Linked DNA regions of Cellvibrio sp. PSBB006. Each later gene encodes a partner of the first gene's protein in a complex. Links are inferred from orthologs where the notes say so. Each region holds a gene or a part of one and is shown in the gene's direction. Other genes may lie near its edges. The genes, in order: katE and hfq.

Evidence for each region.
Region 2: the proteins of katE (region 1) and hfq are in contact, whole or in part, in a crystal structure (PDB 3VU3), measured with the Escherichia coli proteins. The link is inferred for Cellvibrio sp. PSBB006 from one-to-one orthologs.

Annotation. Positions count from the first base shown.
Region 1 is NZ_CP021382.1:3,027,316-3,036,544, reverse strand. Bases 2,618-5,510 are described here. They hold katE (catalase HPII), read left to right. Parts: upstream 2,618-2,944; coding sequence 2,945-5,077; downstream 5,078-5,510. Other genes in these bases: CBR65_RS12620 (IS110 family transposase), read right to left, coding at 5,461-5,510; CBR65_RS12625 (hypothetical protein), read right to left, coding at 5,117-5,341; CBR65_RS12635 (general stress protein), read left to right, coding at 2,639-2,815. Outside these bases: CBR65_RS12655 (hypothetical protein), read right to left, coding at 93-476; CBR65_RS12650 (DUF4142 domain-containing protein), read right to left, coding at 492-1,151; CBR65_RS12645 (DUF4142 domain-containing protein), read right to left, coding at 1,173-1,778; CBR65_RS12640 (termination factor Rho), read right to left, coding at 2,003-2,485; more of CBR65_RS12620, read right to left, coding at 5,511-6,441; CBR65_RS12615 (hypothetical protein), read left to right, coding at 6,798-7,040; CBR65_RS12610 (Ku protein), read left to right, coding at 7,086-8,015; ligD (DNA ligase D), read left to right, coding at 8,114-9,229.
Region 2 is NZ_CP021382.1:4,015,863-4,021,647, forward strand. The notes cover bases 1-2,883. They hold hfq (RNA chaperone Hfq), read left to right. Parts: upstream 1-1,250; coding sequence 1,251-1,517; downstream 1,518-2,883. Other genes in these bases: mutL (DNA mismatch repair endonuclease MutL), read left to right, coding at 1-141; miaA (tRNA (adenosine(37)-N6)-dimethylallyltransferase MiaA), read left to right, coding at 144-1,139; hflX (ribosome rescue GTPase HflX), read left to right, coding at 1,535-2,839. Also shown: FtsH protease activity modulator HflK, read left to right, coding at 2,959-4,092; protease modulator HflC, read left to right, coding at 4,092-4,967; CBR65_RS16705 (DUF2065 domain-containing protein), read left to right, coding at 5,091-5,276; CBR65_RS16710 (ATP phosphoribosyltransferase regulatory subunit), read left to right, coding at 5,293-5,785. UniProt on the Escherichia coli protein: RNA chaperone that binds small regulatory RNA (sRNAs) and mRNAs to facilitate mRNA translational regulation in response to envelope stress, environmental stress and changes in metabolite concentrations.

The DNA of each region.
Region 1 (9,229 bases):
AGGGACGAATGTAGAGGAAAAGCGGGGGAGGTCCAATGTGGCAAATTGTCGCACCAGCGGCCTCCCTGCCGCGCGGTGCGGGATGATGCGTTTTAGTCAGAGTAGGTGGTTGGGGGTACGGTCCCGACACCGCGGTCAGTATCCAGATTTTCACCCGGTATAGTCGCGCTGGAGCTGCTCATACTATTGTCCATGCTGGACGACGATGAACTCGATCCGTAGCCAAGGCTCGCGTTCATATTGTTCTCTTCATACTGCTCCATATTATCTTCCACACCGCTAGGAGTGTGCCCGGGAGTCTGCGTATTCGGCGTGTTAGGGGTTTGTGATTCAGGATTTATCGTCGGTGAATTGTTTGTAGTGGGCTGGGGATCATTGTCGGGCGAGCAAGCGGCCAATGTCAGACAGGCAAGGGTACCTATAGCAAACATACGAGTCGCTGCAAACAGACGAGTAAACGGCAACGTTTTCTTCATAGTTAATCCTCCAGATTATTGAATTGTGTCAGCAGGTGGTTGTGGCTGCGTGTTATCGCCGGGATTCATCTCGCGCGGGGCCGGTTGCAACACCGGTTGCTCGGGTTCCACCGGTTCATCGGCAGGGGCATCAAAGGTTTTGCGCGGTGGTAATTCCACGCCCGCCGGTTTTATCGTGGCTAACAATGTTTCAGCCATCCGCCGATGTTCCTGCAACACGGGCAGATTTTTTTCGGCAAACTTACTGATATCGGCATCGTCGAGAAACACCGCTTTTTGAAACAGGCTGATTACTTCCTCGTGGGTGGTGATCTGATTTCTTGCATAGGCAATATCAAATGATTCGCCGTCGCGCACTTTCAGCATAGTGAGTTTGGCTTTGTTGAGCAGCTCTGCTTCATCGGCAATGGGAATATCTTTGCGCTGCGCGAGGCGGATCAGGTTACGGTTGATGGAGCCGTGTTCGCTGATCATTGTGCGGGCAAAACGCTTCACGTCAGGCTGCGAAGATTCACGTAACGCCAAATGACCCGCTTCAATTTCGGCGATGCCTTTAGCGGAAGCCTGGTCGACAAAGGTAGCAGCGGTAAACTGTTCATCAGCAACGGCCATGACGCAGCACAGCGATACCAACAGGATCGAAAAATAACTGAATAGTAACGTGATTGTTTTCATGTCTTATCCCAAAAAACGTGATTACGGATTGTCAGTCTGGTTGGTGTCTTCATCCAGATCTTTCAGATGCTGATGATTGTCGTAAGTTTTTCCTTCGCGATCCTGATAAATATCGGTTTTGGTTTCTGCGGTAGCCGCTACCAGTTGCTCAGCCATGCGCAGGTGCTGTTCTATAACCGGGAGATTTCTTCTGGCGAATGTGACAATATCAGCGTCTGATGAATCAACCGCACGCTGTAACATTCGTAACGTCTGCTGATGCGCAATGACCTGATTGTTTGCGTAAGCGATATCAAAATATTCTCCGACGCGGATTTTAAGCATCAAGGGCTTTACGCGTTCCTGTAACTCGTCGCTACGGGTGAGTTGGACATTTTTCTCCCGGGCGAGAGCCATCAGCTCCGCATTGATATCTTCATGTTCATTGATCATGTGATTTGCAAAGGCCTTGACTTCCTGTGAACTGGATTCTTCCAGTGCCAATTTGGCGTTGGCAACTTCCACCCACCCTTTCATCAAGGCTTCATCAATAAAAAAAGCGGTGTCTTCATCTGCAACCGCAAATGACGCTGCCACGCTAAATGCCAATGCCACTACGCTGTTGCGCAGGAGATTCATTCCGTTCATAGGCTGGACCCTTCATAAAAGTGAGCATCATTACATCCAGACATCTAGAAAAAAACGGGGGGCAAAAGTTTCGCGCTCGCCGCTTGGTTTTCCAGCAATGTAACTCAGTTACCCAAGTCTAAAAGATAGGGGAAAATTTCTTCGTGCGTGCGCGCACGAAGATGCATGTCATTAACGTGTTGGCAGTCCTACACCTTGCTGGTACAGGAATCCTCAAGGGGCACTTAACGCAGCGCTTCAATAAGTTGTTCTTTGTTCATCGTAGATCGGCCGTGGATATTTTTTGCGCGGGCTTTTTTGAGTAAGCTTTCCTTGGTTTCCATGTCGAGCGATTGGGAGCGGGGCACACCCCTACGAGAGGCTGCCGCGCGTTTTGCCGAGGTTTTTCGTGCCTGCTGTTTTTCAGTGGCGGACGTTTCTTTTCCTGAGCCGCCGCGTTCACCGCCGCCGGACTGTTTATTGACCGTAGCCCATGCAATGGCTTCGGCTTTTTCGCTATTGACTCCCTTTTCCTTGTAGCCTTCTTCAATATGCTCTGCTTTACGTTTTTGTTGCTCGGTATATTTTTCTTTGCTACCTCTGGCCATGATCTGTCTCCTGTTTAAACGCTGCCGGTAGATAAGGTTAAGGTCATTTTTGACCTTCAGGGGAGCATTTGTTTGACAGGAACCATCAATCAATTCGCCAAAGGAAACATCCGGCGACATCAATGTGTGATGCCAAACGAACAGCTCTAAATTTTCTTTTTAATCGTTAAAAACTATAAAAACAAAACGAACCTATCAAGCGGATCATCCTCCATGATGAGGAGCTTATGCTCTCAAGTCATTAATGTATTAACCAACTATGAGGAAATCACTATGACACAGCAACGAGGTGGTAAAGGTAACTTTGCCCGTGATCCCGAGCGTGCCGCAGAGGCGGGTAGAAAAGGTGGCCAGGTTAGCGGCGGTAATTTTAAGAATGATCCTGAGCGCGCCGCAGAAGCCGGACGCAAAGGTGGTGCAAACAGTCACGGCGGCGGCCGTAAATCCTGATGACATTTCAGGATTGATGCGACGGAGGCAGGGGCTTCCGTCGTCATCTGAAAAATAAGTTATGAGAATAATAACAACACCGCATCCAGCAACGATTAGCAACCAAACAATCAACAGGGGGAGAGGAAGATGGCAGATACAAACAAGCGCAGTGAAGTAGCCGGTACCGATACTACGGATCGTGAAAATACCAATAAAAAATTGGAGCAGTTGGAAAACTATCGTGAAGATGCTACCGGCGAATCCCTGACGAACAGCACGGGCGTGAAGATCGCTAACAATCAAAACACCTTGAAAGCCGGCGAGCGTGGTCCTTCGCTGCTGGAAGATTTTTTAATGCGTGAAAAGATCACGCATTTTGACCATGAGCGTATTCCCGAGCGGGTTGTGCATGCGCGTGGCGCCGCCGCTCACGGTTATTTTGAAGTTTATGAGCCATTAAAAGATGTGACCAAAGCGCACTTCCTGAATGATCCGTCATTGAAAACCCCGGTGTTTGTGCGATTTTCTACCGTGCAAGGCCCGCGTGGTTCTGCCGACACGGTGCGCGATGTACGCGGCTTTGCCACCAAGTTTTATACCGAAGAAGGTAACTTCGATCTGGTGGGCAATAACATGCCGGTGTTTTTTATTCAGGACGCCATTAAATTTCCCGACTTTGTCCATGCGGTGAAACCCGAACCCCACAATGAAATTCCCACCGGCCAGTCGGCGCACGATACCTTTTGGGATTTTGTGTCATTAACGCCGGAGTCGGCGCACATGGTGTTGTGGACCATGTCTGATCGCGCCATTCCTGTGAGTTTCCGCGCGATGCAGGGATTTGGTGTGCACACCTTCCGATTGATTAATGCAGCGGGTAAGAGTGTGTTTGTCAAATTCCATTGGAAACCAATATCCGGTGTGTACTCGCTGGTATGGGATGAAGCGCAAAAACTTGCGGGGAAAGACCCGGATTTCCACCGACGTATGCTGTGGGACGATATTGAAAAAGGCGATTATCCGCAGTGGGAATTGGGCATTCAGGTCGTGCCGGAAGAGGACGAATGTAAATTTGATTTTGATCTGCTGGACCCCACCAAGCTTATTCCTGAAGAACTGGTGCCGGTACGCCCCGTCGGGCGCATGGTGCTCAATCGCAACCCGGATAATTATTTTGCCGAAACCGAGCAGGCTGCATTCCATGTCGGTAACATCGTACCGGGAATTGACTTCAGTAATGATCCCTTGATGCAAGGCCGGTTATTTTCTTACACAGACACACAGCTCCTGCGTTTGGGCGGACCGAATTTCAATGAAATTCCCATCAATCGTCCGGTGTGCCCCTTCCACAATAATCAACGCGATTCATTTCATCGACAAACCATCAATAAAGGTCGCGCCAGTTATGAACCGAATTCCATCGATGGTGGTTGGCCGAAAGAAACGCCGGAAGCTGAGGTCGGCGGTGGTTTTGATTCTTACCGCGAAACTATGTCCGGCCATAAGGTTCGCGACCGCAGCGAATCCTTTGGCGATTTCTTTTCCCAGGCGCGGCTTTTCTGGAACAGCATGAGCCTGCACGAACAGGAACACATTATTGCGGCCTACAGTTTTGAATTGAGCAAAGTAGAGCGCATGCACATTCGCGAGCGACAAGTGAATGAGATTCTTGCCAATATCGATCTGGGGCTGGCGACGCGGGTCGCGGAAAATATCGGTGTACAACCGCCGCAGGGGCCGACGGTGCCTTTGCGGGTGACGGCACCGGAGGTATCACCGGCATTGAGTCAAATGAATTTATTGCCTGGCAATATTATGTCGCGCAAGATCGCGATTCTTATCGCCGAGGGTGTAGATGGCAGCGATGTTGACTACGTCATGAAAGAAGCCAAGCGCGAAGGCGCCAGTACCAAGCTGATCGGACCATCAGCGGCACTGATAAAAACGCATGAAGGTGCAACCTTAACACCCGATGCATCCATGGAAGGCATGCCATCCATTGCGTTCGATGCCATATTTATTCCCGGCGGGGAGGATGCAGCGAAAGCTTTAGTGGCGAGTGGTACTGCCGTGCATTATTTGTTGGAAGCCTACAAACATTTGAAAGCCATCGCCTTGTGCGGAGCAGCGTGCGAATTGACAGCGCGCCTGGTGCTGGACGCGGACGACGGCCTGGTGACAGGTGCATCGGCGAAGGATGTCTTCGGTGCGTTTGCGGCGGCTATTGCCCATCATCGTGTGTGGGCGCGGGAACCGCGGGTTAAATCCATTCCAGCGTAAAAAGAAAATGGGAGACAGGGAAGTCTAGGGTTAATGTTTTTATTCTTGTTGTTGATAATGTCCGGGCGTTTGGTGGGGGCGGTGGTGGTGAATGCCCATGACCTGTATGTCCGAGATGTCATTCGAAGAACTGACCGCATGTAGTGCTTCCAGATAAACCCGCGCCTGGTCGACCGACACGCGGTCAGCTTCCGTAGGAATTTCTGCTGTCTTTGGTTGGTTGTTCAGGATGTAACTCACTAAAAAAAGATGGCTGTCGCCCATAACGATATTCCTCATAAAAAAGTTAAAAGTGCCTGTTATCGAGACTCTCACCGCACCAACATGTTCCACAAATTATCGACCGTAGATACCATCTCTCCGATACCACCACAAGCAACCCATCAGGCCGCTTGTGGTGAGTATGCTGTTTGATGCTTGAGCACACCGAAACACAGGTGCACCAACTTACGCATCGCCGCCCCCAGCGCCTGCATCCTTGTTTTGCCGTTGCGGATCAGGCGGTCCTGTTGCGCTTTGATCGTGGGGTTATATTGACCCGCTACAATGGCCGCCATATACAATTTCGCCCGCACCTTCGGCGAGCCTTTCTTGCTCAGAAAGCTGCGCCCACGCAAGATGCCCGATTCACGCAGAGCGGGAATAACCCCGACAAACGCCGCGCATTCACTCGCCGCCTTGAAGTCCCGGCTGCGGATGACCGACAGCATCAGACGCGATACCACCCGGCCTACACCGGGAATACTTTTTAGTAACGCCACGTCATTTTTCAAATCCGGGTGACGGTCAATGTGGTCGTCTATCTCCTGATCCACCCGATCCCGCTCCCGTTGTAATTCCACAATCATCTTGCCCAATGATTCCAGAACAATCGTTGAGGCCTGGCTGATCTGCGCCTTTTCCTGACGATTTAATTCCCGCTGCAAATCCGTCTCCAGCGCCTCTAACCGGGCCAGCAGGGCCTTTAATTCCCGAATACTTTGCGGTTCCGGCTGCCATAAACCCGGACAAGCTCGCACACCGTATAACGCCAGAACGACACTGTCTTTCTTGTCCGTCTTGTGAACACTGCCCAGGCTCCGGGCAAAGTCGCGCACATAGGCCGGATTCACCACACTCACCTTCAACCCTTGCTCAAATAGCCAATAGGCCAGCGCTTCGTGATAAACCCCGGTGGCTTCCATCACCACCTGGATATCTTCCCGTGGTTGGGCAATATGTTTATCAAGCCAGGCGACCAGGGCCATATGGCCAGCCCGATCATTGGGGAAGACTTTCGATTTAACCTTGCCGCTCTCACGGTCTTTGAGCCACAACACATCCATCTTAGCTTTACTGACATCAATACCAACGATACTCGTCATCTCTGAAATTACCCTTGTCTATGCAGCGTCACTGATACATCAGGCGCTCGGATACCATTCAATTTTTCATCGAAGAACAAGCCGGGGATGCTATCTACAGCACAGGGTGTTTCCCTCAGGTCGAATACGCATTCACCCGGCTCGGGTGTTGAAGTTGGTAGCTAATCAACTTCTTCAGAGAGATACAAGGTCGGATTAGCGCAGCCTAATCCGACAATTTAATTTTCATGCGCACATACTATGTGAGCCGTCGCACCAAGCTGAATCGTTTTACCAAAAATCCGTCATTTGTTTGCCACAAACGAAACTCCTTTCGCTGGTCAAGTTCTTATGCAAACCCCGTGAAGGAAAAAGTCATGTTTAAAGATTTTTCGCATTACATAGCCTGGACGGACATCATGAAATCCGATGACGGTTTTGTCGGTTTGATTGAATACCAATCCAAGCGTCAAGGCTCGCCAGTTAATGTGCTTTGGGTTATCGCGCCGGATTGTGTTTGCGAAGACGAAGCGGAAGCGGTAACCGACGCCATGTTAGAACAGATCAGTAATATCACCCGCGCAGGAAAAGTGATTTACAGCGACGGTGTATCGCTTTAACGGGTTCCGGTTTTTATCCACTCACGTGTAACAGGAGCAGACACTATGCCGCGATCCATCTGGAAAGGTGCCATCAGTTTTGGCCTTGTGCATATTCCGGTGGGTGTGGTTTCTGCCACGTCATCGGAAGGGGTGGATTTTGATTGGCTTGACGAGCGCAGCATGGACCCGGTTGGCTATAAACGGATTAACAAGGTGACGGGTAAAGAGGTGACCAAGGAACATATTGTGAAAGGCGTGCAATATGAAAAGGGCAAATATGTCGTGCTGAGTGATGAAGAAATTCGCGCAGCCCACCCGAAAGCCACTCAGACGATTGATATTTTTTCTTTTGTCGACAGCGCAGACATTCCGCTGACCAATATCGATACGCCTTACTATTTGAATCCCCTCAAACGCGGTGAAAAAGTGTATGCCTTGCTGCGCGAAACCTTGTGTAAAACACGCAAGGTGGCATTGGCTCATGTGGTGATACGCACCCGTCAACACCTGGCGGCGGTCATGCCTTTGGCCTCGGCACTGGTAATGGTGTTATTGCGCTGGCCCGATGATGTGCGAGATGTCGAAGATCTGGATATCGGCGATGCGATTTCGGATGTGGATTTAAATAAAAAAGAATTGGATATGGCGCGTCGGCTGGTGGATGACATGTCGGCCAAGTGGAATCCTGAAGAATACCAGGACACCTTCACCGATAAAATTATGCAGCTGGTCGAACAAAAAGCCCGGGCGGGCAAGATTGAATCCGTGGAACGTGCCGATGATCAGGAAGAGCGGCGTTCGGCAGATATTGTGGATTTGACCGAATTGCTCAAACGCAGCCTGGGTGGCAAGCCGCATGCGCGCAGCGAAACAGGCAAGAAAAAAACCACCAGCCGAGCCAAAAAATCCACTGCTACCAAAACGCGAAAAACACCGGCAAAAACCACCAAAAAAACCTCGACCACCACACGCAAAAAAACCGCCAGCCACTGACCTGTGGCAAAGCGTAGGTCGGATTAGCACAGCGTAATCCGACACTAAAAGTGAACCACGTCCTGTAAAAACCGTTTTCAACAAAAGGACAGCACACAATGGCGAAATCCACCAAGAACGACAGCGAGTACAATCGCAAACGCAATTTCGATATGACTTCTGAGCCGCGCGAAGATCATGCCGCGCGAGAAAAAAAACCGTCGCGTCAAAAGCGCACCAATGCATTGCGTTTTGTGGTGCAAAAACACGCGGCGCGTCGACTGCATTACGACTTTCGTCTTGAGCTGGATGGCACGCTTAAAAGTTGGGCGGTGCCGAAAGGCCCAAGTCTCGATCCGAAGGACAAACGCCTCGCTGTGCATGTGGAAGACCATCCCATGGCTTACGCCAGTTTTGAGGGCAGTATTCCAGCGGGACAATACGGCGCGGGCGACGTCATCGTGTGGGATCAGGGCGTCTGGCGTTCGCTCGACGAAGATCCCACCGCCGCCTATGCGGCGGGCAAACTGAAGTTTACGTTAATTGGTGAAAAGCTCAGTGGCGACTGGAATCTAGTACGCACCACCATGCGCGCCAGCGGTGACAAGGAGCAGTGGTTGTTGATCAAGGAACGCGACCAGGCGGCGCGACGTGGGGAGGATTACAACATCGTCAAGGAAGAGCCGGACAGTGTGCTCAGTTCCGCCAATATCCCTGGGAAACCTGCCGGAAAATCCTCCGCCAGCGCCAACAAAAGCGCGAGCCGGTCGGCCAGTAAACATACGTCCTCACACAATGTTCGACCCATCAAGGCGGGCCAGTCTCTGCCGGAACATCTGGCGCCTGAGCTGGCGACTCTGGTTAGCGAACCGCTGACCGGGAAGTGGCTTTACGAGGTCAAGTTTGATGGTTATCGCATCCTGGCGCGTATTCTCGATGGGGAGGTGCGCCTGTTCACCCGCAATGACAATGACTGGACCCGCCGAATGCCCAAACAGGTGCAGGCGATCAAGGAACTGGGGCTGGATAATTCCTGGCTCGATGGGGAAGTGGTGGTGCTCAATGATGAAGGGCTGCCGGATTTCCAGGCATTGCAGCGGGCCTTCGAGATTGGCCGCAGTCACAATATTGTCTACTACGTGTTTGATGCGCCCTTCCTCAATGGCAGCGACATGCGCCGTTTACCGGTGGAGGAACGGCGCGCGGCGCTGGAAGGTGTCCTCCCGGGTAACAAC
Region 2 (5,785 bases), 980 kb from region 1 along the record:
CGCCTGACGATCCCCGAAATGAACGCGCTCTTGCGCGATATGGAAGCCACTGAACGCAGTGGTCAATGCAACCACGGTCGTCCCACCTGGTTGTTGCAGTCATTGGATGAGTTAGACAAATTATTTATGCGCGGACAATAAGCGTGAGTGAAATCCAGCGGCAAAATATATCGCGTCCCCAGGTCATTTTTTTGATGGGACCGACTGCATCGGGTAAAACTGATCTGGCGATTGCCTTGCGCCAGCATTTACCGGTGGAGTTGATCAGTGTGGACTCCACACTGGTGTATCGGGGCATGGATATCGGCACGGCAAAACCGAGCGCTGCCGAATTGGCTGCGGCGCCGCATCGTCTAATCGATATTCGTGATCCTGCCGAGCCTTATTCCGCCGCCGATTTTTGTGAAGATGCAGAGCGTGAAATCGCGGCCATTGTTGCTGAAGGAAAAATCCCGTTGTTGGTCGGCGGCACGATGCTCTATTTCAGGGCGTTGCTCGACGGTCTGGCAGAAATGCCGCCGGCAGATCCGCAGGTCAGGGCGGCGATTGAACACGAGGCGGCACAGCATGGTTGGCCGTTTATTCACGCGCAACTGGCGCAGGTCGATCCGGAAACGGCAGCAGAGATTCACCCGAATCACTCGCAGCGCTTGAGTCGCGCATTGGAGGTTTACCGCGTCAGTGGTAAGACCATGTCAGCATTGCGTCAAGAGCAACAGCGCCATGCACACACTCCCTTTGCTGAGCGCTATCGCGTCACTCAAATTGCAATTGCTCCCTGTGATCGACAACCACTGCATCAACGGATTGCGACACGGTTCCACAAAATGCTGGAACAAGGGTTGGTTGAGGAGGTCACACGTCTGCATCGACGCGAGGACTTGCACCCTGATTTACCGGCCATACGTGCGGTGGGGTATCGTCAGGTGTGGGAATATCTGGATGGTGACTTAACCAGGGAAGAGATGGTCGAGCGCGGTATCATCGCAACACGCCAGTTAGCCAAACGACAATTTACCTGGTTGCGCGGTTGGCCTGATCTATACTGGTTGTATACCGAGCGTGAAAACGGTATTTCACTCTCACGTGAAGAAATTGTGGGTTACGCCTTGAATTTTATAACTGACGCAGCCATATAATAGCCCCGTGAGAACCCTAGTCAGATTTTCATACTTTGTTCCACCCCCTTCCATGCAGTATCGGAAGACTTAGGTGGGTAATCTTGTTATTTACATAATTGGAGAATAAACATGTCAAAAGGGCATAGTTTACAAGACCCTTACCTGAACGTCCTGAGAAAGGAGCGTGTACCTGTATCCATTTACCTGGTAAATGGCATCAAGTTGCAAGGTCAGGTTGAGTCATTTGATCAGTTTGTAGTGCTGTTGAAAAACACTGTGAGCCAAATGGTTTACAAGCACGCCATCTCCACCGTTGTACCTTCTCGCGCTGTGCGTGTACCTCTGCTGAATGCAGCGGGAGAGCTGGAAGGCGAAGAAGAGCAAGTCGAGCAATAACCCCTCGAGGTAGTTAATTGTTTTTTGATCGCCCTGAGTCAGGTGAACTGGCGGTGCTGGTTCACCTGAACGTGTCTCACGGCCAAGAGCCGGAGGACCCCCGTGAATTTGAAGAGCTTGTGCTCTCCGCTGGCGGTGACCCTGTTGCTTTGATAACAGGTAACAGCCGATCTCCCAATGCCAGGTTTTTTATCGGTACCGGGAAGTTGCAGGAATTGCAGCAGACGGTAACCGAGCACGAAGCCAAACTTGTCATTTTTAACCATACCCTTACCCCCAGTCAGGAGCGCAACCTGGAAAAAGAGTTGCAGTGCCGTGTGCTGGATCGGACGGGGCTCATTCTTGATATCTTTGCCCAGCGCGCTCGCACCTTTGAAGGTAAATTGCAGGTTGAATTGGCGCAATTGCGTCATATGTCTACGCGTCTGGTACGGGGCTGGACGCACCTTGAGCGCCAGAAAGGCGGTATTGGCTTGCGTGGCCCGGGTGAAACCCAGTTGGAAACCGACCGTCGCCTGCTGCGTAACCGCATTACCATGATCGAGCAACGGCTTGAGAAAGTGCGTTCCCAACGCGAGCAGGGGCGGCGCTCCCGGCAGCGGGCTGCTATTCCCACTGTCTCGCTGGTGGGCTACACCAACGCGGGCAAATCCACCTTGTTCAATCAGATGACGGGTGCTGAGGTCTACGTGCAGGACCAACTATTTGCCACCTTGGACCCGACCATGCGTCGACTGGAGCTGGCGGATATCGGCGCTGTGATCTTTGCGGACACCGTGGGTTTTATCAGCCATCTGCCCCACAAGCTGGTCGAGGCCTTCCGGGCAACACTGGAAGAGGCCGCCAACTCCACATTGTTACTTCATGTTGTTGATGCTTTTGCAGAAGAGCGCTTGCGCAATATTGAACAGGTGGATTTGGTATTGGAAGAAATTGGCGCTGCGGACCTGCCACAGCTCCGTGTTTACAACAAAATTGACCTGATGGCGATGGAGCCGCGTATTGATCGCGGTGATGATGGTGCGCCGGTAGCCGTATGGTTGTCCGCTCAAACGGGAGCCGGTTGCGATCTGTTGCTACAGGCCATTGCAGAATTGCTGGGCGAGGAAATGATTTTGGGGCGGTTGCTGCTCAAGGCAGATCAGGGTCGTTTGCGTGCAATGCTTTATCAGCAGCAAGCTGTTGCAGACGAAAATTACCGTGATGATGGCTCGTCAGAGCTGAATTTACGCATCCCCAAAAGTGACTTATTACGTATATTGAGCGCAGAATCTCTGGCGCTGGACAAATTGACCTGGGTGGCCGAAGGTAATCGCCCGTAAATAGCCTGTTGGTTTGCGCTCAGGCTTTGTTAGAATCCCGACACCTGATCAGCTGGCCTGACCCGTATATAAAGCTGGAAGATCGACCGAATTTTGATTAATAAAACTGGAGAGAGTGTATGGCCTGGAATGAACCGGGAGGTAAGGATAAGGACCCATGGGGTGGTGGGGGAAAAAATAATGATGGTCCTCCGGATCTGGATGAGGCATTCAAGAAGCTGCAGGAAAAGCTGAACGGCTTGTTTGGCGGCGGCTCCGGTGGCAAAGGTTCCAGTGGGGGTAGCAGCGGTGGTTTCGGCGGTATTCTGGTGGTCTTGGCCGTTGTTGCTCTGATTATTTACGGCATCGCCGGTGTATATCAGGTCGATGCGAAAGAGAAAGCGGTTATCCTGCAATTCGGTGCTTTCCAGGAAATTAAAGATCCCGGTTTGCGCTGGAATGCGCCAATAATCTCTCAAGTGTTCAAGGTCAATGTCACCACTGAAAGCCAATATCCAGCGCGCGGTTTAATGTTGACGCAGGATGAAAGTATTGTGGAACTGCCGTTGACGGTGCAGTACAACGTGGCCGATGTAAAAGCGTATGTGCTGAATGTTAAAGACCCGGAAATCAGCTTGCGGCACGCCACGGACAGTGCGATTCGCCATGTCATTGGTTCGACAGAGCTGAATCAGGTGCTCTCTGAGGGCCGCCAAAAAATTGCTGCAGAAGTAAAGATGCGTCTGCAAACCTATCTGGATAATTACGGCACCGGCATCCTTGTGCGTGACGTGAACATTCAGGAAGGTCGTCCACCGGAAGAAGTTCGCGCCGCTTTTGACGATGTCATCAAGGCAAAAGAAGATGAAGAGCGGCTGAAAAATGAAGCCCAGGCTTATGCCAACTCTGTTATTCCGGAAGCGCGCGGTCGCGCGCAACGGATGATTGAAGAAGCCGAAGCTTATCGAGCGGAAGTGGTTGCGCGTGCAGAAGGTGAATCGGATCGTTTCGAGCGTCTTTTGGCAGAGTATAAGCGCGCGCCAGCCGTAACGCGTGAGCGTCTCTATATTGAAACGCTTGAGCGTGTCATGGGGAATACATCGAAGGTCATGGTTGATGTTGAAGGCGGCAACAATATGCTTTATTTGCCTCTCGACAGAATGGTGCAGCAGGGCTCCTCAGCGCCAGCCGCCAATACGCCGAATACGTTCCGCGAGCTTCCTCGTCAGGAATCCATGCCGTCATCCAATAACATTCGCAGGGAGATCCGCTAATGAGTAACAGAGGTTTTCTTGCGCTGCTGGTTGTTGTTGTGGCTCTGATTGTCGGCTCCAGCAGTTTTTATATTGTTACCGAGTACGAGCGCGCCGTTGTGCTGCGTTTCGGGCGATTGGTTAATGCTGATGTGCCGCCGGGTCTGCATTTCAAGATTCCTTTTGCGGACAAAGTGCGTAAATTCGATGGCCGGTTGCTCACTGCGGATATGCGCCCCGAAAGTTTCTTCACGGTTGAAAACAAGCGTTTGATTGTGGATTCCTATATCAAATGGCGTGTTAAAAATGTGGAAACTTATTACAAGGCTACCGGTGGTGATGAAACTGTTGCTGCCGAGCGCTTGGCTCAGCGGGTGGCGGATGGTTTGCGTAACCAGTTCGGCCGTCGCACCCTGCATGAGGTGGTGTCGGGCAAGCGCGATGAGTTGATGAGCGAATTGACGTTCAACCTTAATGCCGTAAGTGAAGGGCTATTGGGGTTAGAGGTAGTTGATATTCGCGTTAAGCGTATTGACTTGCCGCCTGACGTCAGTGACTCGGTGTTTGCGCGTATGGCGGCTGACCGGGAAAAAGAAGCGCGTGAGTATCGCTCAAAAGGTAAAGAGCAGGCTGAAGTTATTCGTGCGGACGCCGATCGCCAACGCGCAGTTCTGGAGGCTAATGCCTACCGCGATGCTGAGCGTTTACGTGGTGACGGCGATGCGAATGCGGCGGCGATCTATGCCGAAGCTTACAGCAAGGATGCCGAATTCTATGCGTTCGTGCGTAGTCTCAATGCCTACTCGGCCACTTTTGACGGCAAGGATGATCTGTTGGTGGTTGATCCCGGCAGTGATTTCTTCCGCTTCCTGAAAGACCCTTCCGGGAAAAAATAGCTGGATTTCAGCTCAACATTCCCCGGCAAAGGGTGTAAAATCCCGCAACCGAGCCACTGGCTCGGTTTTTTATGCGCTGGTCGAAGATGACTGCACATCGCCCTGCGATGGAGAATCTTGATTATGTGGGAAGAAATCGGCAGAGCTTTCTGCCTGATGCTGGTGATCGAGGGCATACTTCCCTTTCTATATCCGACCCGTTGGCGTCGCTTGGTCGCAAGCATAGCCATGGTCTCTGACCGCCACCTGCGTATTGTGGGCTTGGTCAGCATGATGATCGGTGTCGGTTTACTGTATGTATTGAAATAATGACATTAGAGTCGCTATGACCTACGCCGACCGCTGGCTGTTGCCCGATGGTGTGGAAGAAATTCTGCCTGCCGAAGCCAAATCAATAGATCATTTACGCCGCCGGTTGCTGGACCTATACAGTAACTGGGGTTATGACATGGTGATTCCGCCGTTGCTGGAATACACCGACTCCCTGCTTATCGGTTTGGGCCGCGATGTCGATTTACTGACGTTCAAGGTAACGGATCAATTGACGGGTCGTACCTTGGGTATTCGCGCCGATATTACTCCGCAAACCGCCCGGATGGATGCTCACAGTTTCAATCGTGCCGGCGCCAATCGCCTCTGCTATGCAGGCCATGTGGTGCACACCAAGCCCAAAAACCCCTTGGCTACCCGCACACCCATCCAGGCGGGGGTTGAGTTCTATGGCGAAGCGGGAATGTCGGCGGACATCGAAGTGGTTTCGCTGTTACTTGAGTCACTAATCCTGTCTGGCCTGCCAGCATTGCATATCGATCTCGGGC